3 regions of the Leuconostoc sp. XM4 genome follow, and region 1 is predicted to be linked to each of the others. Evidence: riboswitches for the same ligand, from Rfam matches in the RefSeq annotation. Region 1 holds a riboswitch; each other region holds the start of a gene.
The links. A riboswitch is a leader RNA that binds a small molecule or an ion and turns the genes downstream of it on or off. The one in region 1 is predicted to bind thiamine pyrophosphate.
Positions count from the first base shown of each region.

Region 2: another riboswitch for thiamine pyrophosphate. It lies ahead of RHP64_RS03785 (ECF transporter S component); the one in region 1 lies ahead of thiM (hydroxyethylthiazole kinase).
Region 3: another riboswitch for thiamine pyrophosphate. It lies ahead of thiE (thiamine phosphate synthase); the one in region 1 lies ahead of thiM (hydroxyethylthiazole kinase).

Region 1 covers NZ_CP134507.1:436,835-447,297, forward strand. Annotated here, with positions in the region: gene RHP64_RS02370 (branched-chain amino acid ABC transporter permease) at 1-327, shown strand, start outside; gene RHP64_RS02375 (ABC transporter ATP-binding protein) at 299-1,084, shown strand; gene RHP64_RS02380 (ABC transporter ATP-binding protein) at 1,081-1,794, shown strand; TPP riboswitch at 1,832-1,922, shown strand; gene thiM (hydroxyethylthiazole kinase) at 2,067-2,846, shown strand; gene thiD (bifunctional hydroxymethylpyrimidine kinase/phosphomethylpyrimidine kinase) at 2,839-3,672, shown strand; gene thiE (thiamine phosphate synthase) at 3,665-4,303, shown strand; gene RHP64_RS02400 (NAD-dependent succinate-semialdehyde dehydrogenase) at 4,423-5,829, shown strand; gene RHP64_RS02405 (DUF1003 domain-containing protein) at 5,941-6,681, shown strand; gene RHP64_RS02410 (M3 family oligoendopeptidase) at 6,731-8,542, opposite strand; gene RHP64_RS02415 (alpha/beta hydrolase) at 8,700-9,629, shown strand; gene RHP64_RS02420 (Fur family transcriptional regulator) at 9,688-10,092, opposite strand; gene RHP64_RS02425 (VIT1/CCC1 transporter family protein) at 10,215-10,463, shown strand, end outside.
Region 2 covers NZ_CP134507.1:731,159-741,621, forward strand. Annotated here, with positions in the region: gene RHP64_RS03730 (DegV family protein) at 1-176, shown strand, start outside; gene RHP64_RS03735 (nucleoside hydrolase) at 356-1,342, shown strand; gene RHP64_RS03740 (ECF transporter S component) at 1,339-1,887, shown strand; gene RHP64_RS03745 (SGNH/GDSL hydrolase family protein) at 1,996-2,907, shown strand; gene RHP64_RS03750 (YpmS family protein) at 2,889-3,503, shown strand; gene RHP64_RS03755 (YozE family protein) at 3,490-3,717, shown strand; gene ylqF (ribosome biogenesis GTPase YlqF) at 3,740-4,594, shown strand; gene RHP64_RS03765 (ribonuclease HII) at 4,587-5,348, shown strand; gene RHP64_RS03770 (energy-coupling factor transporter transmembrane component T family protein) at 5,332-5,973, opposite strand; gene RHP64_RS03775 (ATP-binding cassette domain-containing protein) at 5,970-7,343, opposite strand; gene RHP64_RS03780 (thiamine-binding protein) at 7,374-7,667, opposite strand; gene RHP64_RS03785 (ECF transporter S component) at 7,664-8,245, opposite strand; TPP riboswitch at 8,525-8,614, opposite strand; gene RHP64_RS03790 (tRNA (adenine(22)-N(1))-methyltransferase) at 8,866-9,555, shown strand; gene RHP64_RS03795 (Nif3-like dinuclear metal center hexameric protein) at 9,552-10,337, shown strand; gene pepT (peptidase T) at 10,382-10,463, shown strand, end outside.
Region 3 covers NZ_CP134507.1:1,130,976-1,141,438, reverse strand. Annotated here, with positions in the region: gene RHP64_RS05785 (shikimate kinase) at 1-777, shown strand, start outside; gene RHP64_RS05780 (type 2 periplasmic-binding domain-containing protein) at 781-1,335, shown strand; gene RHP64_RS05775 (type I 3-dehydroquinate dehydratase) at 1,332-2,213, shown strand; TPP riboswitch at 2,363-2,453, shown strand; gene thiE (thiamine phosphate synthase) at 2,585-3,223, shown strand; gene thiS (sulfur carrier protein ThiS) at 3,250-3,447, shown strand; gene thiF (sulfur carrier protein ThiS adenylyltransferase ThiF) at 3,458-4,105, shown strand; gene RHP64_RS05755 (thiazole synthase) at 4,127-4,903, shown strand; gene RHP64_RS05750 (MFS transporter) at 4,927-6,153, shown strand; gene RHP64_RS05745 (Zn-dependent hydrolase) at 6,160-7,359, shown strand; gene RHP64_RS05740 (acetoin reductase) at 7,570-8,331, shown strand; gene RHP64_RS05735 (helix-turn-helix domain-containing protein) at 8,341-9,276, shown strand; gene RHP64_RS05730 (MFS transporter) at 9,395-10,463, shown strand, end outside.

The DNA of each region.
Region 1 (10,463 bases):
ATGGCTGGTAGCTTACGTGCAAGTTTCATCCAATCTATTGCGCCTAAAGACTATGCTTTTATGCAAAGTATTATGATCTTAATTATTATTGTGATAGGTGGGATTGGCTCAATGAGTGGGACAGTTGTGACAGCAATTGCGTTAGGTGTGTTAGACACAATGTTACAAAATTTTGGTTCCTTGCGTATGGTCATCTACGCTGTTATTTTAATTGCTGTGATGCTGGTTAGACCTCAAGGTATTTTTGGTAGTCGAGAACTATCATTAAAGAAATGGTTATTTGATGAAGGAGACGGACATGGCTCAGACAATACTGAAAACGCGTGATTTAAGTATCCGTTTTGGAGGTGTAACTGCTGTTGATGGTGTTAATATTGAAGCTGCCGAAAATGAGTTAATTGGTTTAATTGGGCCAAATGGTGCGGGTAAAACCACATTATTTAATTTACTAACAGGTGTATATTCACCTAGTGAGGGAGAAGTACTCCTATTTGATGGTCAGCAGTTAGCTAATGTCAATCGTCAATCTCCTGCAAAACGTGCTCGATTAGGCGTTGCGCGCACTTTTCAAAATATTCGCTTGTTTGAAAGTCGAACAGTATTAGAGAATGTTATGATTGCTATGAATTCTAGTACTCAGGCACATGTATTCAGTTCATTGTTTCGTTTACCTTCATTTTATAAAAATGAAGAGCAACTAAAAAACGAAGCTCGTAAGCTGCTAAGTATTTTTGATATGCTGGAGGTACAAGATACGCTGGCAACAAACTTACCATATGGGCAACAACGACGTTTAGAAATTGTGCGGGCATTGGCCACAAAACCTAAAATCTTATTTTTAGATGAGCCAGCAGCTGGTATGAATCCACAAGAAACGGCTGATTTAACACGTTTAATTAAACAAGTTCAACAAGAATTTAAGATGACAATTATTTTAATTGAGCATGATATGAACCTTGTTATGGCTGTCAGTGAGCGATTATATGTATTAGAGTACGGTAAGTTATTAGCCAGTGGCACACCATTAGAAATACAGCAAAATGCCGATGTGATCCGTGCATATTTGGGAGAAAATAACGAATGAGTGCATTACTGACAGTTGAAAATTTAAACGTAAGTTATGGTGCCATTAAAGCGGTACAAGACGTTAACTTTGTGGTGAACAATAACGAAATCGTATCACTAATTGGTGCTAATGGCGCTGGGAAAACTACAATTTTACGTACGATTTCGGGCTTAGAAAAACCCACTAAGGGACGTATTTTATTTGAAAATCAAAACATATTGACTATGAATTCAGAGCGAATTGTCTCAAGTGGAGTTGCTCAAGTGCCAGAAGGACGTCGCGTGTTTTCTGGCATGACTGTTCAAGAAAACCTACAGTTGGGTGCTTTTACTCGAGGCAAGGGTATTAACTTGAAAGATGAATACACACTTATTTACGATCAGTTTCCAATTTTAAAGGAAAGACGTAATCAAGATGCAGCGACTTTATCTGGTGGTGAACAACAAATGCTAGCCATGGGTCGCGCATTAATGGCAAAACCAAAATTGTTATTGTTGGATGAACCTTCCATGGGCTTGGCACCGCTATTTATTGAGAAAGTTTTTGATATTATTAAAAATGTTAATGCACAAGGAATGACAGTATTAGTAATCGAACAAAATGCGAATCAAGCGCTAAAAATTGCGGATCGCGGCTATGTTTTGGAAAGTGGAAAGATCACGATGACAGGTACGGGAGCAGAGCTACTTGCATCAGATGACGTGCGCAAAGCATACTTAGGCGGTTGATTATTCATATGGATTCAGGTACACTGAAGTAGAATTAAATAAATATCTGGGGTGCCCAAGCTGGCTGAGAGATACCCATTGAACCTGATTACGGTAATTCGTGCGAAGGAAGATTATAATAATGAACTATTCTAGTGTATAAATATGCCTATTTAGCCGTTAACTAATCTTTTCTGATAGTTAGCGGTTTTTTTATTCATTAATGTTAATTTTTAAAATTAATGAAGATATTTGTTTAAAAACACGAAGCCAAACAAAAAAGGAATTTAATCATGAATATTACAGACATTAGAACGAAATCACCTCTTGTCCTGACTTATGCAAATTTTGTTACACCACAATTTGTAGCTAATGTAGTTAATGTTGTTGGTGCCTCACCGTTAATGAGTCGCGAGCTAGCAGAATTTAAGGAATTAGCCGGAATTGCCAATGCGGTGATTATTAACACAGGGACGCTTCAAAAAGTAGAAATTAACGATATTATTAAACTTTCTCAGGAAGCATACCAATTAGGCAAGACAGTCGTATTAGATCCGGTTGCTGTATCAGTTCCATTTAGGTCTAAAGCCATTACACAATTTTTAGCCTCTGGTCATGTTGATGTTATTCGTGGCAATGCAGCCGAAATTGCTTGGTTTGCCGATATTGATTTTGCTAGTCAAGGTATCGATGCTACTGGAAAAGGTGACGTAATTGAAATTGCACAGCGTGCCGCCAAAAAAACAGGTGCAGTGATTGCGCTAAGCGGGGCTTGTGACGTTGTCAGTGATGGTCAATACACACAAACACTTGATATAAATGTTGAACAATTATCTTCTATTGTAGGTACAGGAGATGCCTTATCATCATTAATTGGTGCGTTCATTGCCGATGGGCTAAAGGTTCCTAATGTGATGAATGCAATGGCTACATTCAAACTTGCTGGACAAAAAGCCGCTACAAAAACGAATCAACCAGGGTCTTTTACAAATCAATTATTAGATGAATTATTTGTTATTGATAATATCGATGTTCAAAATTTTATTAAAGAAAGTGTGCTGAATCATGGTTAATAAAACACCCCAAGCTCTAACAATTGCTGGTATGGATAGCAGTGGTGGCGCTGGAGTTAGCGCGGATCTAAAGACGTTTGCCGCCCAAGGTGTTTATGGCGCTAATGTTATTGTTGCTCTAACAGCACAAAACACAATGGGTGTACAGCAAGTTTCGATGACTTCACCATCTATGATCCATGCCCAATTAAAATCAGTGGCTGATGACTTAAAAATAAGTGCTGTAAAAAGTGGCATGCTTGGTGATGTGCCCACAGTAGAATCAGTGTCTGAATTTTTACAACAAGCAGATTTTGGTAACTATGTATTAGATCCTGTAATGGTTGCCAAGGGAGGCGCTCACTTATTGAGTGATGAGGCCATAGTTGCTATTAAGTCTAGTTTGATACCGTTGGCAACGCTCATTACGCCTAATATGCCAGAAGCTGAAGTCTTAAGTGAGTCAAACATTACTAACCATGAAGATGTGATGCAATCCGCTTCAAAGATACAACAATTAGGAGTTGAAAACGTATTATTAAAAGGTGGGCATGCCTCCGGGAAAGATGTTTATGACTATATTCTATTGGCTGATGGTAGTCATTTTTGGCTTAAAAGCTCACGGGTAGATACAATTAGAACTCACGGGACAGGGGATACAATTTCTGCGGCCATTACTGCTCGTTTAGCTTTGGGAGATGATATGAAAACGGCTATTATTCATGCAAAAGCTTATGTTGATGCTACCATTCGTGAAGGTATCGATGTTGGGCATGGGCATGGACCGCTTAATCACCAGGCAAGAGTGACTGACAGGCATTTTCCAGAGGTACTAGAAAATGTTTGATCCGAGCATATTAGTAAATTATTTTGTATTAGGAACTCAGGACACCAATGGAGAGAGACATTTTTTTGAAGTCTTAGAGGAAGCACTGCAATCGAAAATCAGTGTGTTTCAATATCGAGAAAAAGGGCAACTGGCTTTAAGTGGATCAGAGAAATTACGAGTAGCCAAAAAAGTCCGGCAACTAACAACTGACTACCATGTACCATTGATTATTGATGATGACATTCAACTAGCACATGAAATTGATGCAGAGGGTGTTCATTTTGGGCAAAAAGATGGCGATATTATCAATAATATTCAATTAGCTGAGAATCTAGCTGTTGGGGTATCGGTGTCTAATGACAGCCAATATAAAAGAATAGAGAATATTAAAGGGATTGATTATATCGGAATTGGTCCTGTTTTTGCGACGGTAAGCAAAGCTGATGCAAATCCAGAGATTGGGGTTGAAGGTTTAAAATATTTGACAAGCAGAAGTAAATGGCCAAGTGTGGCAATTGGTGGAATATCGGAAATAAATTTGTCATCAGTTTTATCTACGGGTGTTAACGGTGCTGCTGTAATCAGTATGATTAGTCAAAGTGCAAATATAAGCGCTACCTTAAAATATTGGCGTTCATTACATTTATAAATAATGTGTTTTGCTGAAAATATCACAAACAAAATATACTTTGCGAATGAATAATGGTGTTATAGTAGGGGTGTTTAGAACAGAAATGTAATTTGTTAATTGAAGAAAGGTCGAATAAAATGAGCTATCAAACAATTAATCCCTTTAACGACGAAGTTATTCAAACATTTGACAATCATGATGACGCTTATGTTGAGAAGGCCATTGCCGAAGGTCATGCACTGTATAAAAAGTGGCGCAATGACCCGGCTAGTAGTCGCGCAGAGATATTAAACAAAATTGCTGACTTGATGGAAGAAGATGCTGATCATTTAGCTAAGGTACTTACTATTGAAATGGGTAAGCGATTTGTCGAGGCTCAAGGTGAAGTAGCATTAAGTGTTTCAATTGCTCGTTACTACGCCAAAAATGGTGCAGATTTCCTTAAGCCAGAACCAATCAAATCCTCGATGGGGGATGCGCAAGTAATTTCGCGCCCCACTGGTGTATTGATGATGGTTGAACCATGGAATTTTCCTTACTATCAAATTATTCGTGTATTTGCACCAAATTATATAGCTGGAAACCCAATGCTTTTGAAGCACGCAAGCAATACGCCAATGGCTGCATCAGAATTTGAAAAAATTGTTGAACGGGCTGGTGCCCCTACTGGTGCGTTTGCTAATTTATTCATTGATTACGATCAAGTGAATAAAATTATTGCTGACGATCGTGTACAGGGGGTGGCGTTAACTGGTTCAGAACGTGCTGGACAATTAATTGCTGCCGAAGCTGGTAAAAATATGAAACAAAGTTCGCTTGAACTTGGTGGAAGTGATCCATTCATTGTTCTGGATGATGCCGATTTATCTGAGATTAAAAAGATTATCGGGGGTGCTCGTCTATACAATGCAGGACAGGTATGTACTTCGTCTAAACGGTTTATTGTAACCGAAAAAAATTACGATGCGGTACTTACAATGTTAAAAGATGCCTTTGCTGAAGTAAAGCTAGGCGACCCATTGTTGGAAGATACGACATTAGCACCATTAAGTACCAGCAAGGCTAAGAAAAACTTGACCAAACAAGTGAAAGCGGCGGTTGATGCCGGTGCTACTCTTGAATATGGTAGTGTTGTCCAAGATAAACCAGCTGCACTGTTTGATCCCGTTATTTTAACTGGTATTACAAAAGACAACCCAGCTTATTATCAAGAGTTCTTCGGTCCAGTTGGACAAGTTTACAAAGTGAAAGATGAAGAAGAGGCAATTACACTAGCTAATGATTCTAATTATGGCTTATCGGGCGTGGTATTTGGTGGTTCACCTGAGCATGCGACGGAAGTTGCTTCTCGTATTGAGACGGGAGCGGTTTATGTGAATAGTTTTGGTGGAACATTACCTGAGTTACCATTTGGTGGTGTTAAAAATTCTGGCTATGGACGTGAGCTAGGACGCTTTGGTATCGAAACCTTTGTGAACAAGGAACTTATTGTTACCAAAAAGGAACCAATTGATTTAGATAATGCGTTTGGTGGATTTGTTTAAAAATTACTAAATGCCGGTTATTACTGGTTAGACGATTAGATCTCGAATAATGCTGAGATTTAATCGTTTTTCGTTACTTCAAATTGAGAACTTGGTTGGAAAGGATAAATAATGACCAGTATGCAAAGAAGTTTTACATGTTTTGTGGATGGTGAAGAAAAGAATGTTGTCGATGGTGTCTTACTGGCAGAACTAGATATTGAACTACAACAAAAGATAAAGCATGATTTTCCTGACAGCATGTTGGCAGATTTTATTTGCTTTGATCATTTGCTTCAATACCGTTTAGAAAAAATCGATAAAATGATATTGGAGAAGCATAGAACAAACAAACATATTAATAACAAACTAACGCACATATTGACAGATAAAAGTTTTAAAGTTGTCAATGTGAATAAGCATCAAAGAGAATCCTATACATTTGGCCAAAAAATAGCAGATAATGTCGCACATTTTGGCGGTAGTTGGGGATTTATTATCGTGTCCATTTGTGCAATGATTATGTGGATCATCACCAATGTTTTTCAATTGTTCAACATGCATTTTGATCCCTACCCTTTTATATTATTAAACTTATTTTTGAGTATGGTGGCCGCATTACAAGCGCCGTTAATACTAATGAGTCAGAATCGATCATCTGATTATGACAGATTGCACGCAGATAATGATTACCATGTGAATTTAAAGACCGAGGAGGAGATGAGGGTACTGCATGCTAAAATTGACCGTATTATTCAAAAAGATAACCCCGATTTATTTGAAATTCAAAAAATGCAGACAAAAATGCTTGGAGAATTACAAAAACAGGTCAATGAGTTACATAGTCACCAAAAAATTAAAAATGTTGACTAATAAAAAGGCCTAGGTGTGATACACTTTAGGCCTTTTGTTCTGTCTATTTTTATTTTATAAATTGCTCAGAAAGTGACAAGAATTCGTCAATATCTTTTTTAACCAAATCGGCACCAGTCTGCCAAAATCCCGGCTTCGTTAGATCAACACCAAGATGCTTTTTTGCTAATTCTTCTGAAGTCATATTAGCAGTGTCACGTAGCAAGGCAATATATTTTTCTTCAAAATTGTCACCATCTTTTTGTGCTTGCGCGTAAATGCTTGATGAGAATAAATAACCAAATGTATAAGGGAAATTATAAAATGGCACAGAATCAATGAAAAAGTGCAGTTTTGATGACCAGAAGTGGGGATGACGGACATCTAAAATACCATCAAAAGCTTCTTTTTGCGCGTTATCCATTAGTTGATTGAGACGCTGTGGTGTCACTAGGCCATGCTTACGTTCTGTGTAAAACGAATCTTCAAATAAGAAGCGGGCATGTATGTTTAAAAACATAGCAATAGGATTAGTCATTTTTGCATCTAATAATACAATTTTCTCGGCATCTGTTTTTGCTTCTTTTACGTTAGCGTCATTAACAATCAATTCGGCAAAAGTTGAGGCTGTTTCGGCAACGTTCATAGCATAGGCATCACGCCAAAATGGTAAATCAGTTAGCTGCGCAGAGTGGAATGCGTGACCCAGTTCATGCGCAATTGTCGCAGCATCATTTACTGAACCTGTGTAGGTTAGAAATATTCGAGACTCGTGTAAATCTGGGACAGATTCCATATAACCACCTGGTTGTTTACCAGGACGGTTCTCTGATTCAATCCAATTATTCTCAAAAGCCTTTTGAGCAAACGTTGCCATCTTAGGTGAAAACTTACCAAATTGTTCGATAATAAATTTAGCAGCGTCATCATAAGAAACATCTGATGGTTTATAGTCACCGATGTTGGTTAGTGGCGCGACTTGATCTTGCCAACCGATGGATTTCAAACCGAGTAATTGCTTTTTACGTTCAAAATATGTTTTAAACATACTCTTGTTAGCATCTACAACTTGCCACATAGCATCCAAAGTTCCGCGAGACATACGGTTGAGCTCCAGTGGCTGTTCTAAGTGTGATTGACGACCATGAGCTTCTTGATTGGTTAGACGAAATCCAGCCAAATGATTTAATGTATCACTCGTTAAATTTTCAGCTTTTGCCCACATTTTTTCATAGTTTGTCATGAGGTTAGCCCGCACCTCATTATCGGGTTCACCATCTAACATGTTCAAAGCTTGTCCAGCGGAAATTTGACGAGTTTTATTGTTTTCATCGGTATAGCTCATCGATAATGAAGCAGATATTGTGTCATAATGCTGGGACCAAGCTTGCTGTCCATCAAGATCAAATTTGTTAATTAACGTTTCTGTTTTATCGTCCAACAATCGTTTAGCATCAGTACGCAACTCTGTTAAGTAAAAAGCAATTGGTGCAAGACGGCTAGTAGTGATAGCTTTTTCAAATGTTTCATCATCTAATTTTGAAAGTAGTTTTTGAAAAGCATTTAAAGGAGATGAGAAAGATACCCATAAGTTTCCCAATTTATTAAAATGAGGCGCATAAACACTGTTACCATAATCTACAGACGACCAACCATTAACAAAAATATTGGCAGTACCAATTCCAGCACCAATATTTTGTGCTAAATCAGCTAAATCAGCCAACACCGTGAAATCTTTGTCTTGTGCGAGGCTGTAATCGGCTATCATATCAGTAAAATCATTGATTTGCTTTGCGATAAGTTCATATTTTTGAGTGAGTTGTGGTGAAGTTATACCACCCGGGAATATACTTTCTAAATTCCATTTTTGTGAGTAGGTCACGTTAATATACCTCGCTTTCTTTATAATTTATGATACCATTCTTAATGAAATTCTAGGGATAATAATTTATTAAACTTCAATTTTAATCATAATTTGTTTGCTCCATGACCAAAATTAGCGTACAATTTTATGGATTGATTATAAGGGAAAGTGATTTATGAAAAGAAAGTATAAGTGGTTAATTGGTTGTTTGGTTTTTATTGCTATTTTATTGTTATCAGCTGGTATGTATTTTTTTCATGTTGCTGAGGTCCGCGATGTAGCAGCAGATAAGCCAGACAAATTACGTGCAAAAACAAATTCACTTTATCACTACGAACATGATTTTTTGTCTCGTGAAAAGCAAACATGGACACAAAAAACATCTGATAATTTGAAACTAATTGCTTGGTACGTACCTGCTGAGAAAAAAACAGGTAAAACAGCTATCCTGGCTCACGGCTGGCACAACAATAAAACGACGATGGCCATATATGGTGAGTTATTCCATGAGTTGGGCTACAACGTATTAATTCCAGATAATCGTGCACACGGTGATTCACAGGGTGAAATGATTGGCTACGGTTGGTTAGATCGGCGAGACTATATCGGTTGGTTGAATCAAATTTTAGAAAATAATGGTCAAAAATCAGATATTGTCATGTATGGTATGAGCATGGGTGCTGCTACTGTGTTGTCAACTTCTGGTGAAAATGATTTACCGAATCAGGTGAAAGCAATTATTGCTGATTCGTCCTACACAAGTGTTATAGAAGAGATTAAACATGAAGCAGGAGATATGTATGGCTTACCATGGTTTCCACTTGTTAATGTGGTTTCGGGTATCTCGAAGGTACGGGCCGGATACTCATATGAGGAAGCTAGTCCTTTGAGACAAGTTGAAAAAAACACGCGGCCAACCTTTTTCATTCAAGGTGGGGCCGACACTTTTGTGCCAACCAAAATGGTTTACCCGCTGTACAACGCTTCTAGAGGACCAAAGCAGTTATGGATTACCAAGGGCTCAAAACATGTTCAAAGTTTTCATGACTACCCAGTCGCTTATAGAAGTAAAATAAAAGCATTTTTGGAAAAATATGATAAATAAAAGGATCAACTCATTAATGAGTTGATCCTTTTTTGGAACAAAGTTAATATCAGAAACACTACGAATCTTCTGGATTAACCCCAAAGATCTCAATATGATATCCTGTAATATTTAAACCGCTAGCTTTACGTGCTGCGTCAAACAAAGGAGCCATATCGAAATTATCTGCATCAATAATCTCACTAGTTTGTTGATTGATGATGTGATAATGTGGTTCACCATAATAATCAAAGTGGCGCTTGCCATCATCATGAATGTCTATAGCGATGATTAATCCAGTTTCAATTAATTTATCAAGCGTGTTATAAACTGTTGCCAAACTAATATTATTTAAATCTTCGTGAATCATTTCTGCTGTGGGGTGGGTTTTATTTGTAGCGAGATATTCTAAAACGGCCATTCGTTGATACGTAGCTTTTAATCCGTGTTCTTGCAATATTGTACGCAATTTTTGATCAGTCATAAGAATCCTCCATATTTATTACTATTATATCATGATATGTAGAATTGTTCCAAATAACTTGATTTATGAAACTAGATGAGTTAGAATGTTCATTAGAATAGTTCTAACAACAAGGGGAAGTTATGTCTGAAAAATCTGAAAAAACAAGCTTTATGCAGCGAAATAATATTATTCGTGCAGCAGTTATGGGTGCCAATGATGGTATTTTATCAGTATCTGGTATCGTTTTAGGTGTTGCAGGTGCTACTAGTCACACAGATACAATCTTACTAGCGGGGTTTGCTGGTATGTTAGCTGGAACTGTGTCGATGGCAATGGGGGAATATGTTTCGGTCAATTCTCAACATGATGCACAAGAAAAAGTGCGTCAA
Region 2 (10,463 bases), 290 kb from region 1:
AGGAAGTATTGTCAATAGGTATCTCTCACGCAGGAATTCCAGAGGAAGCAGCTCAAATTGCAGCACGCTTAAAAGCAATTTGGCCTGACATTGAAATTCCAGTTTTAAATACAACACCAATTATTTCTACTCATACAGGCGTAGGCGCATTAGCAATTTTGTACCGAGCACGCTAAAATAAAAACCCCAGAATTTTATTTCTGGGGTTTTATTGTTGCATTAAAATTGGTACACTTAAAAAGCATTTATCAAAATCGGCAATCGTGCCGGACTGGTTCGGAAAATCCCAGAATAAAAAACCAAGTGTGATTGTATTGTATCAATAAAATCACATATGACAGAAAGGAAAGATAAAATGCAAAAAGTTATAATTGACACGGATCCAGGAATTGATGATAGTTTAGCACTTTTGGTCGCATTAAAATCACCAGAGCTTGATGTTATCGCCATTACTGTTGTCGAGGGAAATGTCCCTACAAAAATCGGTGTTCAGAATACTCTCAAAGTGCTTGAAGAGGTAGGAAGGACTGATGTTCCTGTCTTTGAAGGGGCACATGAACCCTTGCAACATGAGTACATCAGTGCACAGGATACCCACGGATTGGATGGGTTAGGACAAAGTAATATTGCTGTCCCAATGATAGAGGCCAGCACAATAAGTGCCCACTCAGCATACAATCAGTTACTCACCAATCATAATGATGTTTGGGTACTGGCTTTGGGACCGTTGACAAATATTGCGCTAGCCATGCAAGAAAATCCCAAGGTTTGGCAAAATATGTCGCGCCTAATCATTATGGGTGGATCCTATCTTTCGAATGGAAATACCTCACCAGTTGCTGAATACAACTTCTGGGTAGATCCGAATGCAGCTGATTATGTTTTGAAAAATAGTCCTATTGTAGCTGAAATTGTCCCATTAGATGTTACTCGAAAAATGTTACTGACACCAAATATCTTGTCATTAATGCAGCGATTGAATCCTGAGCAATCAATATTTATCACAAAAATCATTAAGTTTTATTTTGATTTTCATTGGCAACAAGAACACGTGTTGGGGGCGGTTATTAATGATCCACTTGTGATTATTCATGCATTATATCCTGAGTATACTCGTGGCATTAGTAAATATGTCACTGTAGTAACAGAAGGTGTAGCCCTCGGACAAAGCATAGTTGATATAGCTGATTTTTGGAAAAAAGAAGCGAACGCAGTGATTTTAACAGAGGTGGATTCTTTGCATGTTATGGCGGAAATCATAGCTCGCCTATTGGAAATTTCGTCAGCAACCATATTGACTGAATTAACCAATATTGCCACAGATCTTGAGGTATTATCATGAAAAAGCTATCTACTCAGCGTATCACGTTAATTGCCTTATTTATTGTGATTAATATTGTTGGTGGTCACATTGCTTTACTTGCCAAGTTACCAGTTTACTTAGACACGATTGGTACGCTTTTAGGCGCATCTTTTTTTGGTCCAGTTGGTGGCGTAGTCGTTGGTATTTTGACAGCATTAATAAACGGTACAACAGGTGACCTTTTTTCAATTTACTACATGCCTAGCCAAATTGTTACCGCTCTTGTGGCAGGATTAATTTACAGAAAAGTCAGCGCTACGGATGTTAAAAATATTTGGTGGTCAGCTTTGATCATATCCGTACCGGCGACAATTGTGAGTTCAGTAATTACCGTCATTCTTTTTCACGGCATTACTTCTTCTGGGTCAAGCACGATTGTACAGGTGCTTCACGGTCTTGGGGTCAACCAAACACTTTCTGTTTTTCTAGTACAGATTGGAACGGATTATCTCGATCGCCTGATTGGCGTGTATGTTGTAGCCGTAGTATATAGTGTTATCGTATCACGCGTTCATTTAATTTAAATATCACTTTATAAAATAAAAAAATAAAGAACGAGGAATACTTGTTCTTTGTACATAATGGTCATTTACGCTATAATGGTTACCAGTTAAGTTTCAGGAGAATTGCACATGCGAAAGTTTGCCATCAGTTTAATAACCATCTTATTGATTGGCATTGGGGCATTTTATGGCATCAAAACTTGGGAAAATCAAAAAAATGATTTAAATCAACCTCAAAAATCGGTGCAAAAAGTATCACATATTAATTTAGTTGCCCTTGGGGACTCATTAACAGAGGGTGTTGGAGACGAAAAAAATATGAAGGGGTATTCTGGGCGCATTGCTAAAAAAATTCGTGCACAATACAACGTTAGTGTCACTGTTAGTAATTTTGGTAAAGCAGGGGATCGATCTGACCAAATCAAAAAAAGATTGGATACGCAACAAAAATTTCAAAAACGATTACAAAAAGCTAATGTGATTGTAATGACCTCTGGTGGTAATGATTTGCAACAATTGCTTTTGAAAAATGTTTTGGCAACGTCTCCAAAGACGTTGTCAGCTGCCGTTAAAGCAGGGCAACAATCTTATCAACAAAAGTTATCTGCTTTGATAAAGGATATTCGCTCTTATAATTCTGATGCACCAATATTTATATTTGGAAATTATAATCCTTTATATGTTCATTTTGCCGATCGATCTGATTTTAATGACGACGTTAAGCTATTTAATAACATTAATGCTCAAGCTGCCAAAGAAGCTGGCAATGCATATTTTGTCAGTATTTTCAATTTAACGTATGGTCAATTTAAAACAACAACGCAACGAGAAGGGCTCATTAAGGAATCAGCTAACTCAAATAGCAGTTCAAATTCGAATGCTGCCATGACAGCCGTATTGACGGGTCAAAAGAATGTTAACAACGCATGGATTAGTACGGAAGACAATTACCACCCTAATAATAAGGGCTATAATTACATGACAACACAGTTATTTAACAAAATGAAAAAGGAAACAAAGCAATGGCTGATCAAACAATAGCTAGATCAAATAAAATAGTCAAAAAGAAAAAGCCAATTTGGTTCTGGCTTTTTTGGGGTCTAATATCTATATTATTGGTAGGTGGAATCTGGCTTTTCAATGAAGCTAGCGGACCAGTAAAAATTAAGGACAATGTATCCAAGATCAGTAAATCAGACGCGACGTTTGATGTATCCTTAAATAAAAAACAAATCAATGCCTTAGTTGCTCATTATCTTAATGATACAGATAACAGTGGCTATACTTTTAAAATTGGGGATGACGTGATGATGTATGGTAGCGCCAAACTTTTGGGCCAAAAATTTAATTTTGGCATGGCGCTAGATGCCAAATTAACGCCTAATGGGAACATCGTTATGCAGGCGAAATCTTTAGCAATTGGTAACCTATCGTTGCCAATTAAAACTGTAATGAGTTACGTCAGATCAAGTTACGATGCGCCTGAATACGTCACAATCGTACCGAAGAAGAAGCAAATATTCATTGATATGAGTAAGTTACCCACAACGCAGGGCATTAAATTTAAAGCAAAGGTCATTAATATAAAAGCAGATCAGTTTGTTTTCCAAGGAGGTCTTGCTAATGAGAAAAAGTGATCGTTCATTTTACAATTGGTTAATGACGAATCGTAATTCTATGGCAGCCAATGAAGTGCAACAATTTGCAAACAATGCCTTTTTAGATTCGTCATTTCCAAAACAAAGTAGTGATTTTGATGAATTGTCAAAGTACTTAGAAGAGAATACAACCTATTTAATGAGTATGACAACATTTGATGAAGCGTGGTCACTATACAACGCTGAGCGTTAATGTTAGAAAGGATATATGTTTAATGGCACAAATAATTCAATGGTTCCCAGGCCATATGGCCAAAGCCTTCCGTTTGATGCGGGAAAATTTAAAACTAGTCGACGTTGTTTTTGAGCTGGTTGATTCCCGTATTCCCGAAAGCTCACGTAATCCGGAAGTGGATAAGTTAATCGGCAATAAACCCCGTTTGTTAATTATGACTAAAGCTGATTTGGCAGATCCTGATCAAACACGGGCATGGAAAAAACATTTTGAAGCACAAGGATACACAGTACTTGTGCTCGACACGCGTGACCCAAGAACTCCGCAATTAGTGACTAAAGCAGCCCGACGAGCAGTTGAAGCAAAAAAAGCAGCACAACTAGCAAAAGGTATCCAAGATCAGCCTATTCGTGCCATGATTTCTGGGGTGCCAAATGTCGGTAAGTCAACATTATTGAATCACTTGGTAATGAAAAATGTTGCGCCAACGGCGGATCGACCAGGTGTAACGAAGAAAATTGCTTGGCTAAAAACACCAACAAAATTAGAATTACTGGATTCTCCTGGGGTGCTCTGGCCAAAGTTTGAAGATCAAAACATCGGCATGAAATTAGCATTAACAGGAGCGGTGAAAGATACAATCTTTGCCAAAGATGATGCTGCGCTATTTTTGATCAACTTTTTTCGAGAATATCGACCAGAGGCCATTATTGAGCGATATCATTTGAACGACAATATTTTTGATCAAGAAAATGTAGATGTTTTATTATCCATCACAAGCAAATTAGGATTCAAAGACGATTATGACAAGGCCAGTGAACGAATACTAAATGATCTTAGAAAAAATAAACTAGGGGCGTTTACACTTGATTTAATTGAGACGAAAAATGACTGACACAATTGCAAATATTAAATTACAACTCAAAAACACATCTCCTAATGACGAGCAGTTGCTAATTTGGCAACAAGATCAGCGTGTTGGTGTACAAAATGCATTGAAGGCTTGGCAAAAAAAGCAAGTGATGTTGCAGGAAAAACGCGAGCATTTTTTATCTCGTTTTGATATTGAGCGTCAGTACTGGATGCAAGGCTACGACTTAATTGCTGGCGTGGATGAAGTTGGTCGGGGGCCTTTAGCTGGCCCAGTTGTTGCGGCAGCTGTTATTTTACCGCATGATTTTGATGTTTTAGATGTCATAGATTCTAAGCAACTGTCTGCAAAAAAAAGAGACGAGTTGTACGACAAAATTATAGAAAAAGCAATTTCTATAGGTGTTGGCAGCGTCGAAGCCTCAATTATTGATGAAATTAATATTTATGAAGCAGCACGTGTTGCGATGACCGAAGCAGTCAACCAGTTGGCTCCCGTACCTGAAGCTTTATTAATAGATGCTATGCGGTTAGATTTAGATTTGCCGCAAGAATTTTTAATTAAAGGAGATGCACGAAGTAATTCTATAGGTGCAGCCAGTATTATTGCAAAGGTCACACGTGATCGCCTAATGGCTTCTTATGGTTTAAAATATCCTGGTTATGGTTTCGAAAAAAACGCTGGATACGGTACAAAAGAACATCTTGAGGGTATAAAAAAAATCGGCATTACACCGATTCATCGTAAAACATTTGCACCCATTAAAGATATATTATGATGCACTGTAATATGACTAAGAGACTGATTGCCATCATCCAGTCTTTTTTTTTGATTACAATTGTGTTAAAGTGTGTCCGCTCAGCATTTTCGGTAAATCCATGTGAGGCCATAGCTTCTGCTAAACGAGTTGACCACCGGAGTGAGACCAAAATAGCTTTGAAAAATAATTGTGGTGAGTAAAATGTTAAAGATTCACCACGCATTAAAGCTGCCGTTCGGATAGTCTGGACTTCTTGTTTAACACGGGGCACAAAGGATAATGCACCGCGAAGACCGTAGACAAAAGTGGTTGGCACACGAAATTTTTGTTCGAGTGTGTCTAGAAGCAAGATTATGTCAGTTGTAAACGAAAAAGCCGCTCCTAGGAATATGTAGGCAACAATTCGAGTCATCATGATAATTGCCATTTCATGGGAACCAAAAGTTGTAAATGATGTCCATGCACCTAAGACAGGCAAGATAGGCATGGCAATTAATAGCAAATAACGTTTCCAAGACAGTTTTGAAAAAACAAGATAAATACCAGCAATAATCGCTACAACAACATTGACTTGATAATTAAGGACAAAAGTTAGTTCGATGCTTACGATAAGTATAAGTAGAAATTTAACACTTGGATTCATAAAAAATGCTCCATATATTGTAAAGTTCGATTAGATAGATGCAAATGATAATCAATGATTGGGCGTAGCTGATCTAGTTGGTGGCTAATAATAATAAAACGTTGCCGTCCATTATCTGCGATTTCTCGTAAAATTTCGCCTACAACCCGAACGGAATCTGTGTCCAGACCAGCAATAGGTTCGTCTAACAATAATATTGGTGTGCCAACAATTAACATCACCAAGAGTTGAACTTTTTTCTTTTGCCCGCCAGAGAGCTGATAAACGACATGATCTTGTAGCCCATCCAAATTTAAGCGCTCTAAGTAACGAGTAATTACGTTTTCGGACCATTTTTCTGGTTGTTGCGCATGTTGCATGCTCAACGCGATTTCCTCACGAATCGTCATTCGTAAAAACTGCCGTTCTGCATTTTGAAAGATCAATGCTACTTGTTTTGCATATTTAGCAGCATTAAATTTTTTGATATTTTGATCTATATACAAAATGTCACCTTGGTAGGATTTTAGTCGAGTTAGCGCATTGAAAAGGGATGACTTGCCTGTGCCATTTGCTCCAGTAAAGAGCGTAATTCCACCGGGAGCCAAAGGTAAATCAGAAATACTAATTAATTGACGTTGCCCCACTAAAAGTTCAAAATTTTTTAATTGCAAAACACCTTCTTTAGGTAATTGCAGGTGGACATTTTGTTCTGATAAAATACGATTCTGAAAGTTACTAACAGTTGCTACTTTTTTGTGGTGTATTTCCCACACATGATCAACAAGTGGTTCGTACCCATGTAAATCATGATCAGTGATTAATATAGTGGTTTGTCCCTGTATTTGTAAATCTTTCAATTTAGCTAATAGGTCTTGGCGAGATTGGCTATCAATATTTGCAAAAGGTTCGTCTAATAATAAGAAATCACTTTGCATTGCAACAATGATAGCCAATGCAACTTTTTGTTTTTCACCACCTGATAAGGTGTCAATGTCTTGATGAGTTAAGTCTGAAATACCAACAAATTCTAAAGCGTGCGTTGCACGTTGCTTGATATCAGAAGGATGAACTTGCAAGTTTTCTAAAGTGAAAACCAATTCATCCAGTGGTGTTTTCATAACAAATTGGGTGTCTGGATCTTGAAATAAAAAACCGACGACTTTGGTTTTCTCGTTAGCCGGTAATGTGGTAACTGCTTGATCATTAACAAGTACTTCACCTTTTAGTTGCGGATATAATCCTGCAAATATTCGGAGAAGGGTTGATTTTCCAGAGCCAGAGGGACCAATTAGCAGGTTAAAACTATTGTGAGATATTGACATGGTGGTATCATCAAGTATTTTTGTATTGCCATATGACAAACTGATATGTTTTAAATGAGTAACCATAATAATTCCCTATGTACGCGGAAATTCCGCTTATTTATATTTATCTGTTTTCTTTGCAATGGTTAAAACATCAGAATCTGTAGCCATGTTTATTTTGCTGTATACCATGACAGGGATGTCACTAATTTCTGCTGCAACCTTGGGCAAATTTTTTAAAATATCCATTAGTTGATCGTAATCACCTTCGAGAGTTGATTCGAAAGCACCTACCTGATAGTTGACACCACTCTTGTCAATATAAGCAATCACATGATCAACTATGCGAATGACTTCTTCTGTGTCAGCTGTCATCGGCAATACTTGGACCGCAATACTTGATATCATGAGACCACCTCGTTTTTATTGACCTCTAGGATACCTGATTTAGCAACTAATTTTTGTGTGAAGTAAACGATAACTCCTGCAAAAATAGCTGCTGAAATGAGGCGAGTAATAAATAATCCAATCAACAAACCAAATGAGTAGTCAGCATAACCATTACGGAACAGGTCCCAAATAAACGTCACAATGGTAACTGTGATAACAGACATTGACAAACTCGTTTTGTCCCAACGACGGTAGCCAAATACAGCAAATCCAAGTTCGGTACCAAACCCTTGAATTAATGCAGAAACAACGTTCATGACACCCCATTGAGAGCCAAACACCATTTCAATTGTGCCGCCAAGTGTTTCACCTATAATTGATGCGCCAGGACGACGTAAGATGAACCCAGCCATCGGACCAGCCATTAGCCAAGGACCCAATGTTGCATCATTAGCATATGCGCTTAATCCAAATGGTGTTAAAAAGGCAGCGATGACATTATAACCAAATGCCCAAGCCCAAAATATAAATCCAAAAAAAACACCGATTAGTGCGATGAAGATAACATCGCGAAGTGACCATTTGTTTGCAGACATTTGCAAAACCTCCTAAAATTTCCGATATTAACCAATAGGTGCATGAGCTATACAACTGCTTACATGACTTATTGGTTAATAATTGATGTAACCGAAATCACCGCAAAATCGGGTGTAATTAGAAAAAGCCAGACTTCACAAGGAAGACTGGCTTGAAAAATTGTGGTCATGATCTCAATGCAGAAACGCTACTTAACAAACTTGTGTTATTTCATCATCATATATTATAGTGATAACGTTACAAAACATAGTACCGTCAAGATATGTCAGTTCATTAATACATTTTCAAGTAAATCTCCCTACGCTAGTATTAACTAGATCAGGTGTGATGGGTTTTATCTCAGCGCGACGGCACCCCAGATTTTGGTGTTTTCAGTTATTTGTGAAAAGCTCACGCCTAGAGTGTAACACAAGACAAATTATCGTGCAAACTATTCGTATGCAATAGAATTTAATCCCAAAATCATGTTATATTTTCTAACATTCTAATGTTTTTAATTATGAAATTTGAGTATGATGTAACTTGTGGTCTTTATTAATTAAAAGTACATGATATCAGCGAGATATTGACTTATTTGTTATACTAAAATGAGTAAAAAAAACAACTCTAAGGATAGAAAATGGACAGTATTCATCTTTCACCACGGCTTGCAGCTGTGGCTTCATTTGTACCCAAAGGCGCAAGGGTAGCCGATATTGGCTCTGATCACGCCTATTTACCTGCTAATCTATTAATCAATAACAAAATATCGTTTGCGATTGCTGGTGAGGTTGCTAAAGGACCTTACGAAAATGCGCAGCACGAAATTGTTCGAAGAGCGTTAACCACACAACTTGAGGCGAGATTGGCGAATGGATTAGCGGCAATTAAAGATGAGGATCATATTGACACGGTCACAATCGCTGGTGTGGGTGGTGTCTTAATTACAGATATATTAGAAGCGGGATTTTCAAGAGCAAAACGTTTTGAAACGCTTATACTACAACCTAATACTGATGAGCACATTGTGCGAACATGGCTAAACAACCATCAGTATAAAATTAACGACGAGGTTATTGAACAAGAGGATAACCACTTTTATGAAATTATGATTGCAACAAAGGGCACCCAAAGTTTATCAAGCCTCGATAAAAAATTTGGTCCTGTCTTGCGAAAGAGAAAAACGTCAGTTTTTGTTGCTAAATGGCAGAAAGAATTGGATCGTATCGACACAATTTTTGAAAATCTTGAATTTGCTGGAAAAGCTGATTCACCCATTTATCAAGATTGGAAAAAAAAATATCAGCAAATTCAGGAGGTTATCAAGTGATTGCACAAGAGTTAATTGACAAGATTGAACTTTTTGCGCCGAAACAATTAGCTGAGGAGGGTGACCCCACGGGACTGCAAATTGGTGATCCTAAGCAGCCTGTACATCGAGTAATGACAGCCCTTGATGTTCGTCCAGAAGTAGTTCAAGAAGCAATCGATAATCAGGTCGATTTTATATGGGCACACCATGAGGTCATGTTCTTCCCGGCGAAAAGTCTAGACTTATCACAGCCTCAAAATCGAATGTATGCAGATTTGATTCAACACCATATCGTTGTTTATGCTTCACATACTAATATGGACAGTGCACAAGGTGGCATGAATGATTGGTTGGCCGAAGCACTTGGCATTCAAGATGTAGTGCCTTTAGTACCAAATGTAGATAAGAAAACTGGTCTTGGCAGGATCGGACAATTAGAGCAACCAATTTCTGTACAAGAATACGCTGTGAAAATTCGTGATTTGTTTCATGTTCAAGCAGTGCGTGTTATTGCTAACGATGTGACAAAGCCAATTCAAAAGATCGCTGTGCTAGGTGGAGATGGTGGCCGTTGGTGGCGGGTTGCGCAACAAGCAGGAGCTGATGCCTACGTCACAGCCGATGTCTACTATCACGTTGGGCATGACATCTTGGCTTCAAATTTTATTGTGATTGATCCTGATCATCATATGGAAGCTATTGCTAACGAAAAAATGGTTGATAAGGTCAAAGAATGGTTTGGTGACACTGTTGATGTAGTTGCTACAAAAATCAATACAGATCCATACAAATATATTTAGTTAACGGTTAAAACAGTGAGCAAATGCTCAAAAAGGAGTAATATATGACAAAGTATCCTGAATTGACAGAACGTTTTTTGAAGTATGTAAAGGTAGATACACAATCTGATGAGAACTCAGAAACAG
Region 3 (10,463 bases), 690 kb from region 1:
ATGCTTATTGGGTTTATGGGTGCTGGGAAAACGACTGTGGGTAAGGAAATTGCTCGGCAACATCATTCAAAGTTCGTAGATATTGATTCTGAAATTGAACGTGCTGCCGGTAAATCAATCGCAGAAATTTTTGAAGAACGTGGCGAAGCCGGCTTCCGTGAGTTAGAAACCAAAGTTTTAAATAATGTGCAAACATTTGATGGTGTTGTTGCCACGGGCGGGGGTGTAGTGGAACGACCAGAAAACTTAGAAATTCTGCGCCATTCTCCAGCGACAATTATTTATTTACATGGCAATTTAGAAAGTACTATTGGCCGCTTAATTCTTGAAGGACAGCGCCCGTTACTTCAAGAAAAATCGACGGCGGAATTCTTTGCATTATGGCAGGAACGTGACCCAAAGTACGAAGAAGTTGCCAATTTCACCGTAGAAACAGTTGGTAAAACACCGGCGCGTATTGCAGCTGAGATTATTGCCTTATTTAGCGCTAATGAGGATGAACTAGCACTACTACAATTGCGTTCACAGATAGATGCATTTGATCGTCAAATTTTTAAAATTATTTCGGAACGTTTTCAGATTGTTGAAGCAGTGGCTCGTTATAAAGAAAAATTTGGTATACCAACGATTCAACAGGATCGTATGTTAAAGTTACGTAAGGAATTGAAATCAGATTTTAGTACTTCTGTAGATATCACAGATGACATGATTGATGGTATTATGACCATTTTGATGCAGGCTGCCATTGACAAAGAGAATAGGCAATTAAATAGGTGATTTATGAAACTTCACACATTAGGACCAAGTGGCACAGATTCTGAACAGGCAGCACAATATTATTTAACGGACGAAACCCTAATTTTGCACAATAGTTTTGAAGAAGTTTTATTACATCTAAGTGACTATAAAGGGGATAAAATAATTTTACCAGTTGCATTTAAGTCTAATCAGGAACCAGATTTGAATTGGGCCGACTTTAATTATTTAAATTGGTCACAGCTTGCAATTGAACAAACATTTTCGCTACCCTTAATGACGATGAGTGTGATTGAAAATACCCAATTTGAGCGAAATGTAGCAATAGTCCATGCGGCCACAGAAGGCTTAATGAAAAGATATTTAACCTCTGTGAATTTAGATAATGCTTGGGGGCCGTCAGTGATGTTTGCACCAAGTAAAATTGTTGCATTACAGAGCTTTATAAAAGAACAAAATCGGTTTACAATTGTTTCTGAAGAACAATTCAAAAAATTACCTGAAAGTAGTGACGGAAAATACCAAATTAGGCAACAATTAAAGCCTCAGATGGTTTGGATCGTCTATAGAGTCCTATGACATTAAGAGAACTATTAAACATACCTAGCAGTACGAATAAACCGATTATAGCAGTCCCCCTAACTTTAGGACCTACGGACAAAATTAGTCCGTTCGCTCAAAAACTACAACAACAAAATCCAGACATTGTTGAATGGCGGGCAGATTACATCGCAGATGACTTTAGTCAGGCGGTTATGTGGCAACAAGTTAAGGATGGGGCACAAAGTGAATTGGCGCAAAAAGACGTTTCTGCCATGACAGAAGCGAAAATGTTGTCAGAAATTGATAATGCCAAGCAAGAATTCATGGCTAATTGGCCACAAATAAATGTTCAAATTATTAAAGAGTTAACTGGTACGGTGTTTAATAGTATTGGTGGTTTTCCGGTGTTGTTAACATATCGTACGGTTACACAAGGTGGCCGTGGTGAAATGGGCCCAACCGAGTATGCCACTTTTATGATTACTGCTTTACACTCGGGGTTTCCGTTTGCAGCTGTTGATGTTGAATATACATTAGATGAGCCGCTACGACAAAGTATTATGGACGCAGCGAATAAAGCCAATGTTCCAGTATTACTGTCATACCACGATTTTGAATCTACCCCTAAAAATTTGCCAGCTTTAATCAGTGATATGGCTGATACTTCAGCAGATATTATCAAATTGGCTGTCATGCCTGAATCCGAAAAAGACGTTGATTACCTATTGCAAACAACTAAGAACGTCAATATTTCGCAACCATTAATCACGATGAGCATGGGAGAGATAGGTAAACGTAGCCGTATCGAGGGATATGAATATGGGTCAGAAATGACCTTTGCAGTACTTGATGGTACACAAGGAAGTGCTCCTGGGCAGCTGACAATTAATGAATTATTGCAAGCTTGGCAATAATGTGTTATATTAGTTAAGACCAACTGGGTAGTATCTATCTACCTACCCGCTATCTCTCCGGAGGTAGCGTTTTTTGTTTACTTTGATTTACTAGGCAATTATTTCTTGTGTTTACAAAAAATAAATGTTATAGTATTTATGAAATTATATATGTATGTCTGGGGTGCCCGCGAGGGCTGAGAAATACCCATTGAACCTGATCGGATTAAAATCTGCGTAGGAAGATGTGATTAATAGATTTTTTATTAAGCTGTTTTTTTGCGTACCCATTTGCGCAAAAAAACAGCTTTTTTATTTGAAAAATTTAAAAAGGTTCAGTGTATTGAAAAATTTCAAAAATATATTATCAGGAGGTTTACGAAAAGGAGCCCATGGATGTAAATATAACTAAGGTGCTAAAGCTATATTTAGTCACAAATCGATACGATTATTCTGATGAAGAGTTTTTAGGTCGAATTGAAAAAGCATGTCAGAACGGTGTCACACTCGTTCAGCTAAGAGAAAAGGAGGTTACCACGCATAAGTATTTTGAACTGGCAACGAAAGTGAAAGAAATTACTGACAGATTCAGAATTCCATTGATTATTGATGACAGAATAGATATCTGTCAAGCAGTTGATGCTGCTGGTGTCCATATTGGCGATAATGACTTACCGATATCAGTCGCAAGACGTTTAATTGGTCCAGAAAAAATTTTGGGTGTGTCTGCTAAAAGTGTCATGAGAGCCACACAGGCCGAACTAGAGGGGGCAGATTATTTAGGAGTTGGCGCTATTTATCCAACTAAGACCAAGGTAATCACAAAACCTACGTCAATCGAAACTTTAAAGGAGATTACACGAACTGTCTCCATACCAGTCATTGCAATTGGTGGTATCAAGGAACATACAATTCACAACTTTAAAAATACTGAAGTCAATGGTGTGGCGATGGTTAGCGAAATTATGTGTGCCGAAAATATAGCGGACAAAGTATCCGACACGATTAAAGCACTTGACCAAGTACTTTAAAAACTAGAGAAAGGTGGTCCTAGGTAATGCTTAAGATAAATGGCTCTGTAGAGAATCAGTACGTTGGAAAGACAATTGCACAACTGCTCAATGACAAAAATGCTGCTTTAGAAAACATTGTAGTTGAACACAACGGTAAGATTTTACAACGTGAACGTTTTGTAGATACTTTTATTCATAATGATGATCAAATTGAAATTATTTCATTTGTAGGCGGAGGTTAAAGGAAGTCTTATGCACAAAATTAATATTGATGGTTACAGCGTTCAAGAAGTATATGAAGATATGAAACAACGCAATGTGCCAGGAACGTCAGAAAAACTTGCACAGGCTCATGTGACTATTGCAGGTGCCGGTGGACTTGGCTCTAATATTGCCATCGCATTAGCGCGTGCAGGAGTAGGGCATTTGACTTTGATTGATTTTGATGCTGTTGAGTTGAGTAACCTGAATCGACAGCAATTTAAATTGAGTCAAATTAATGTACCAAAGGTGATTGCGCTAAAACAAAATATATTAGAGTTCAATCCATTTATTACAATTTCAACAATTCAAGAAAGAGTCACGTCGCAAAATGTTGAAGCTCTATTTGGTGATAGTGATATCATATGTGAAGCATTTGATGACCCGCATAGTAAAGCAGTCCTATTAGGTAGTTCTCGTGAAATTTTTCCAAATAAACCGCTTGTTATGGGCAACGGGTTAGCTGGAATTCATAGTCCAAATAATATTAAAACGAGACAACAGAGCGAAAATGTATACATCTGTGGGGATAACATTAGTGCTGGAGTAGAAGGATTGATGGCACCAAGAGTGCTTGTGTGCGCTGGTCATCAAGCAAATGTCATTTTACAGCTAATACTCGGTAAAGTGGCTTTATAAATTTAGGAGAAACTGATAGTAATGAAAGAAAATACTGATACCTTGACCATTGGTGGTCATACATTCACTTCAAGATTCATTTTAGGATCCGGTAAATATTCCTATGAATTAATTGATTCAGCAGTAAAAAATGCTGATGCTCAGATAATAACAATGGCATTGAGACGTTCCAATGACGCCAAGGAAAATATTTTAAACTATATTCCTGAGAATGTCACTATTTTACCTAATACTTCAGGCTGCACAAATGCTGAAGAAACTATCCGAATTGCCCGTATTGCCCGTGAATTAAGTGGTAGTGACTTTATTAAATTAGAAGTAATTCCTGATAAAAAATACTTAATGCCTGATAATTACGAAACATTAAAAGCAACAGAAGTTCTGGCCAAAGAAGGCTTTATTGTAATGCCTTATATGTTGCCCGACTTAAACATAGCCAAACAATTAACCGATGCGGGAGCGGCAGCAATTATGCCACTAGGAGCACCAATTGGAACCAACAAGGGCCTGTCCAATAAAGATTTGATTCAAATTCTTATTAATGAGATTGACTTGCCAATTATAATTGATGCGGGTATCGGAAAACCTAGTCAAGCTGCTGAAGCTATGGAGATGGGGGCAGATGCCATTATGGCCAACACAGCAATGGCAACTGCTGGAAATATTCCTTTGATGGCTGAAGCATTCAAATTAGCAATCAATGCCGGGCGTAAAGCTTATTTAGCAAAACCTGGCCGGGTATTAGATGGATCTGCTTCACCGTCTTCAACACTAACAGGAGTAAGTAATCCTGCTTAGGATGAATTCAAAAAGGAAGTCACATGGAAAATACGATAGACCCAATAAATAAACGGCATAATAGTTGGGTCACTATTATTTTATTAAATTTTTTTGGTTGGATATTCATATATGCAGACCGTACAATATTAAATCCTGTTATGCCAGCTATTCAGTCAGAATTTGGCTTGAATCATAGCCAACTGGGTTTGATTTCGTCCTTGTTTTTCTTAACGTATACCATCGTGCAAATGCCTTTTTCTACCTTAGCAGACTACTTTAGTAAAAAATGGATTATTGGACTTGGTTTCATATTTTTTGGTGTGATGACCTTATTTTCTGGATTAGTCACAACTATTGGACTATTCTTAATTACTAGAGCAATGGTGGGTATTGGTGAAGGAAGCTTCTATGGCGCATCGTATGGATTATCCTCGCAAGTATTACCGAAAAACAAGTTAACTTTTGGAACAGCTTTAATTAATTCTGGACAGGCTTTTGGGCAAATTCTTGGCACATTATTATCCAGTATTCTTGTGTTACAGCTTCATTTTCATTGGTCTACCCCATTTATCACTATCAGCGTACCAACTGTAATCGTTGGACTACTGTATATATTGGTTATACGAGACAAGCCGTTTAATGCATCAACTAAACCAAATCATTCTAAGACTGCAATTAAGTCAATCGACATCAAAGCGCTATTTACACGTAATTTGTCATGTACGTACTTGATGCTTTTTGCTTCAATTTATGGGCAGATTGTAATGATTACTTGGTTACCGTTATACTTGATAGATTATCGGCATATTTCAGGAACAAATGTAGGGTGGGTAGCATCCATTGTGCCGTTTATCGCCATTCCAAGTGCATTATTGTTTGCTAGAATAAATGATTATTTGAAAAATACTAAGACATTGATATGTATTTTAGTTCCTTTATCGGCAATTTCACTGATTGTCGGCGTAACGATTAATAATGATATGGTCTTGTTACTGTCTTTGCTAGTCTATGGGGTAACAGGAAAAATGGCATTAGATCCTTTGCTATTGTATACCATTAAGATTAATGCTAAAAATTCGCAGCTGGCAATGACATTTGGGATTTATAATTTTTTGGGGATGATTGCATCAATTATTGCACCAATCATGACTGGCTTCTTAATTGATGTTACGAAAGGTATGAGCATTAGTTTTTATGTTGCCGCATTATTATTGATGGCGTCGTTAGTTTGCTTTAATTTTGTGAAATATGAAGCTGAACGAGACTGAACGCTTATGAAAAATATAGTATCTTTACTAAACGAATTCAAAAAAATTGGTTTAACTAGTTTTGATGGTGTGACGCGCTGTGTATATGATGAAAATTGGTTGGCAGCGCAAAAAAAGTATATGCAGATTGCTAGTGACTACGGTCTTTACACTTTTGTTGACAACATTGGAAATGTCTATGCAACAACAGAAAAAAACCTAGGCCAAAAAGTATTCATATTATCAGGATCACACATGGACACTGTAATTAATGGTGGGCCGTTAGATGGTGTTTATGGGACTTTAGCAAGTTTGATATCAATTGGCACATTAATGAAAAAATTTGGTCATCCCAAAATACCATTGGTTGCTGTTTCATTTTCGGAAGAAGAGGGGTCACGTTTTAATACAGCTTTTACAGGTTCACGGTATCTCATGAACAAGTTAGAAGACACAGTATACGGTCTGAGAGATCATGAAGGTTTATCTTTTAATCATGCACGTCAAAATGCTGTTACTCAATTAAAGGAACTAGCATCTGAATTAAAAGCGACTGGTCTGATCCACGCTTTTATTGAGTTGCATATTGAACAAGGACCAATATTAGAGAAAAAAAGACAAGATATCGGGATAGTGACTGATATTGTTGGTCAGAAAAAGCTATTGATCAAATGTTGCGGTGTTGCTAATCACGCAGGGACAACGCCAATGAATATGAGATGTGATGCAATGAAAAAAGCAGTCACATTGATTCATCAACTTTATGCGGTTTTAGATGAATTTGTGGCGTTGAGATACACAATTGGACAAATACGAGTTCAACCAAATGCTGCCAATGTTATTCCTAGTGAAGTTGATTTTTCATTAGATTTAAGACATAAAAGCCAAAAAAGATTAGATGATGCATTCACAGCTGTTAAAGAGCTGACGGAATTGAATGATAGTATTTTGACGATTATGACGGATGTGAATGCCATTAAATTAAGTGATCAATTGGCAAATAACAGTGCTTTGGCTGCGCAATATCATAATTCAGCATACCAGTCGCTTATTTCTGGTGCTGGACACGATGCTCAAATTATTGCAAAATATGTGCCTACCACAATGATTTTTGTCCCTAGTATTAAAGGCAATAGTCATTCTCCTTCGGAAAACACAAAATCTGAGCATTTAGTAAATGGCCAATTAGTATTACAACAAGCATTGTATCAATTAGCTTATATATAGATGAAAAAGCAAGTAACTTTGATGTTACTTGCTTTTTTAACGCTAGACATGTTGTTGAAAAAAATAAGCTTTGCTAACCGAGTATATGCATGATTGAAATTATTATTCTATACTAGCATAAAATAATTTATTCACAAAATTATTTCACTACTTGAATGTAAAGGCTTACAAGTTTATAATGTAGTTGTAATTAAAAAGGAGGAAATTCACATGGTTAAAGTTGCAGTTGTTACTGGTGGTGGACAAGGAATTGGCGAGGGTATTGTTAAGCAACTCGCATCAGATGGTTTCACTGTCGCAGTCGCTGATTTAAACAAAGATAATGCGGTGAAAGTTGCCGAAGAAGTTGGTAATGACTCAAAAGGTTACTACGTTGACATTTCCAGTCATGAGGATATGTTCAAGTTAGTTGATGACGTTGTGAACGACTTTGGTCAATTAGATGTTTTTGTGAACAATGCAGGGATTGCACAAATTGCTGCCATTGTAGACGCTAAGCCTGATGAAATTACTAAGATTTTCAACATCAACGTCAACGGAACAATATATGGTATTCAAGCTGCCGCTAAACAATTTAAGAAACAAGGCAGAGGTGGAAAGATTATTAATGCTTGTTCTATTGCTGGGCACCAAGCCGTTGAGTTGCTAGGTATTTATTCAGCTACCAAGTTTGCGGTACGTGGTATTACACAAGCTGCTGCCAAAGAGCTAGCAAAAGACAAAATTACTGTAAATGCCTATTGCCCTGGTATCGTCTTGACACCAATGTGGGATCAAATTGATGCTGCAATGGCTAAAATTTACGACCGTCCATTAGGAGAGACAAAGCAAGAATATATTGATGGTATTGCATTGGGTCGTGGTGAAGAACCAGCTGATGTTGCCAACCTAGTGTCATTTTTGGCTGATGAAAAATCAAATTATATCACCGGTCAATCTATTTTAGTTGATGGTGGGATTAATTATGTATAATAGTCTTTGATGACGAATAAAAATAACTATTTAAATTTTTTAAAACACATAAATAAAGTAAATAAAACCAATCTATTTAGTAATTCGGGAAATCTTCAACCAATTGCGATAAAGTTAACACAAGGCTTGGATTTGGTGATACATGACTATTCTTTCGATAGGTATTATGGGGCGATAACTTTTTCTGACCAAGTGTTGCGCTTAGATTTTTCCTACAATGGATCTGTTAACTTAATCAAAAATAATCAAGAGACAATTTTTTTGGAACCGGGTTTTTTGAAAATAGCTCAAAGTTTTGATGATAATAATCACTATTCTAGCGTTAGTGGCCAATATCAAGGCATTACATTGCTGATCAATCGCCAGAAAGTTAGTGACGATTTTATAAGGCTTGTTGGTAATGACCAGCTAATTGATAGCATTACTAAGTATTATTTATCCGACCAAGATTATATCTTGATAAAAACAGAGTTTATTGAACGGTTTTTTAAAGATTTTGAAGCGGTTGAAGTAACGAATCAATTGCAATTTTTACGATTGAAAATAGCGGAATTATTATTATATCTTAATTCAGATGAGGCGCACGAAGCTATTTTACCGAAAACTTATTTTCCAACAAGAGATATTAAGAAAATTTATGCTATTCATGGCTATTTGCTGAATCACATCGGTGAAAAGTTAACTTTGCAGCAGTTGGCTAGACAATATGATATTGGTCAAACGACCATGCAGAAATTGTTTAAAGCCACATATTACCAGTCAATTCACAGTTTCTTGATGTCTGCGCGCTTGGAATATGCCTGTACTTTACTAAAGGATAGTCAGGCCAGTATTACTTTTATTGCCAACGAAGTTGGTTATATGAATACAAGTAAGTTCTCAGCCTTTTTTAAAAAAGAAAAACAAATGACACCTAAAATGTATCGTCAGCTTTATAAAAACTAAGTTTAGTAGGCTCATTGAACGATTGGGCTAGAATTACCAAAATAGAGCAGTATACTACATGAAATTCCTTTACATTAATCACTAGAGTATTTGATTAAGGAAAGGAATTTTTTATTTTATGAAAAAGAAACTCTTTGTTGCGACACTGGTGTCGTATTTGGGAATTTACATTACCATGCCAGTTTTGTCAGCAATTTCAACTAAAGCACACATGATACCAAGTCAAATTGGTATTATGATTTCTCTCGGTGCTGCGGCAATGTTACTGTTTGCACCAATATGGGGGAAAATGAGTGATATATTTGGTCGTAGAATCGTGATGATTATTGGACTGTTCGGGATGGGGGTATTCTTCATTCTTTACGTGATCTTGTTTCATATGTCAATTGCGTCGTCAAAAGCAGTACCATTATTCTTTTATGGATTGATGGGCACTAGGTTCTTGCTAGGCATATTCATGACAACGACACCAACGGCGGCAAATGCTTATATGGCAGATATTTCAACGACCAAAGATCGTGCAAAAGACATGTCATCCCTTGGCTTTGCAACAGGGTTAGCAATGGTCTTGGGGCCAATTATTGGTGGGCTGATTTCAACAACTGGTAATCTATATTTGCCTTTTTATACAACCATTGTTCTCTTGTTGTTGTTTACCGTTATTATGACGGCTATTTTACCCAAAAGACAGGTATCAATTAACGAAGCACACGCTACCGACAAAAAAGAAACTGGGTCAAAAAAGTTTTTCTCGGTTAAATTATTGAGCTGGTTGTTAGTTGGATGTTCTGTGATGTTCGTTGTGGTTGGGTTACAGTTACTAACATCGCTATATTTACATGACAATATTGGTCAAACGGTTGTTCAAAGTGCGAAGACCTCGTCTCTGCTGTTTGTTATATTAGGCGTAACATTAATGTTGACACAAATTTTGCAAATTAAAGTACTAAATTTTTCTGCTCGTAAGATGATGATTGTCGGAATTCCATTACTTGTGCTTGGCTTATTATTGATTACTGTAGCTAGTGCCTTTTGGATGTTAGTGGTAAGCTACATTTTGATTGGTGCAGGAGCTGCGTTTGGAATGAGTTCACTATCTGCTGGTGCTTCACTTGTTGTTTCACAGGATCAACAAGGAGCAGTTGCAGGTACTGTTGCTATGACCCAAGCAATAGCTGGAATTGTGT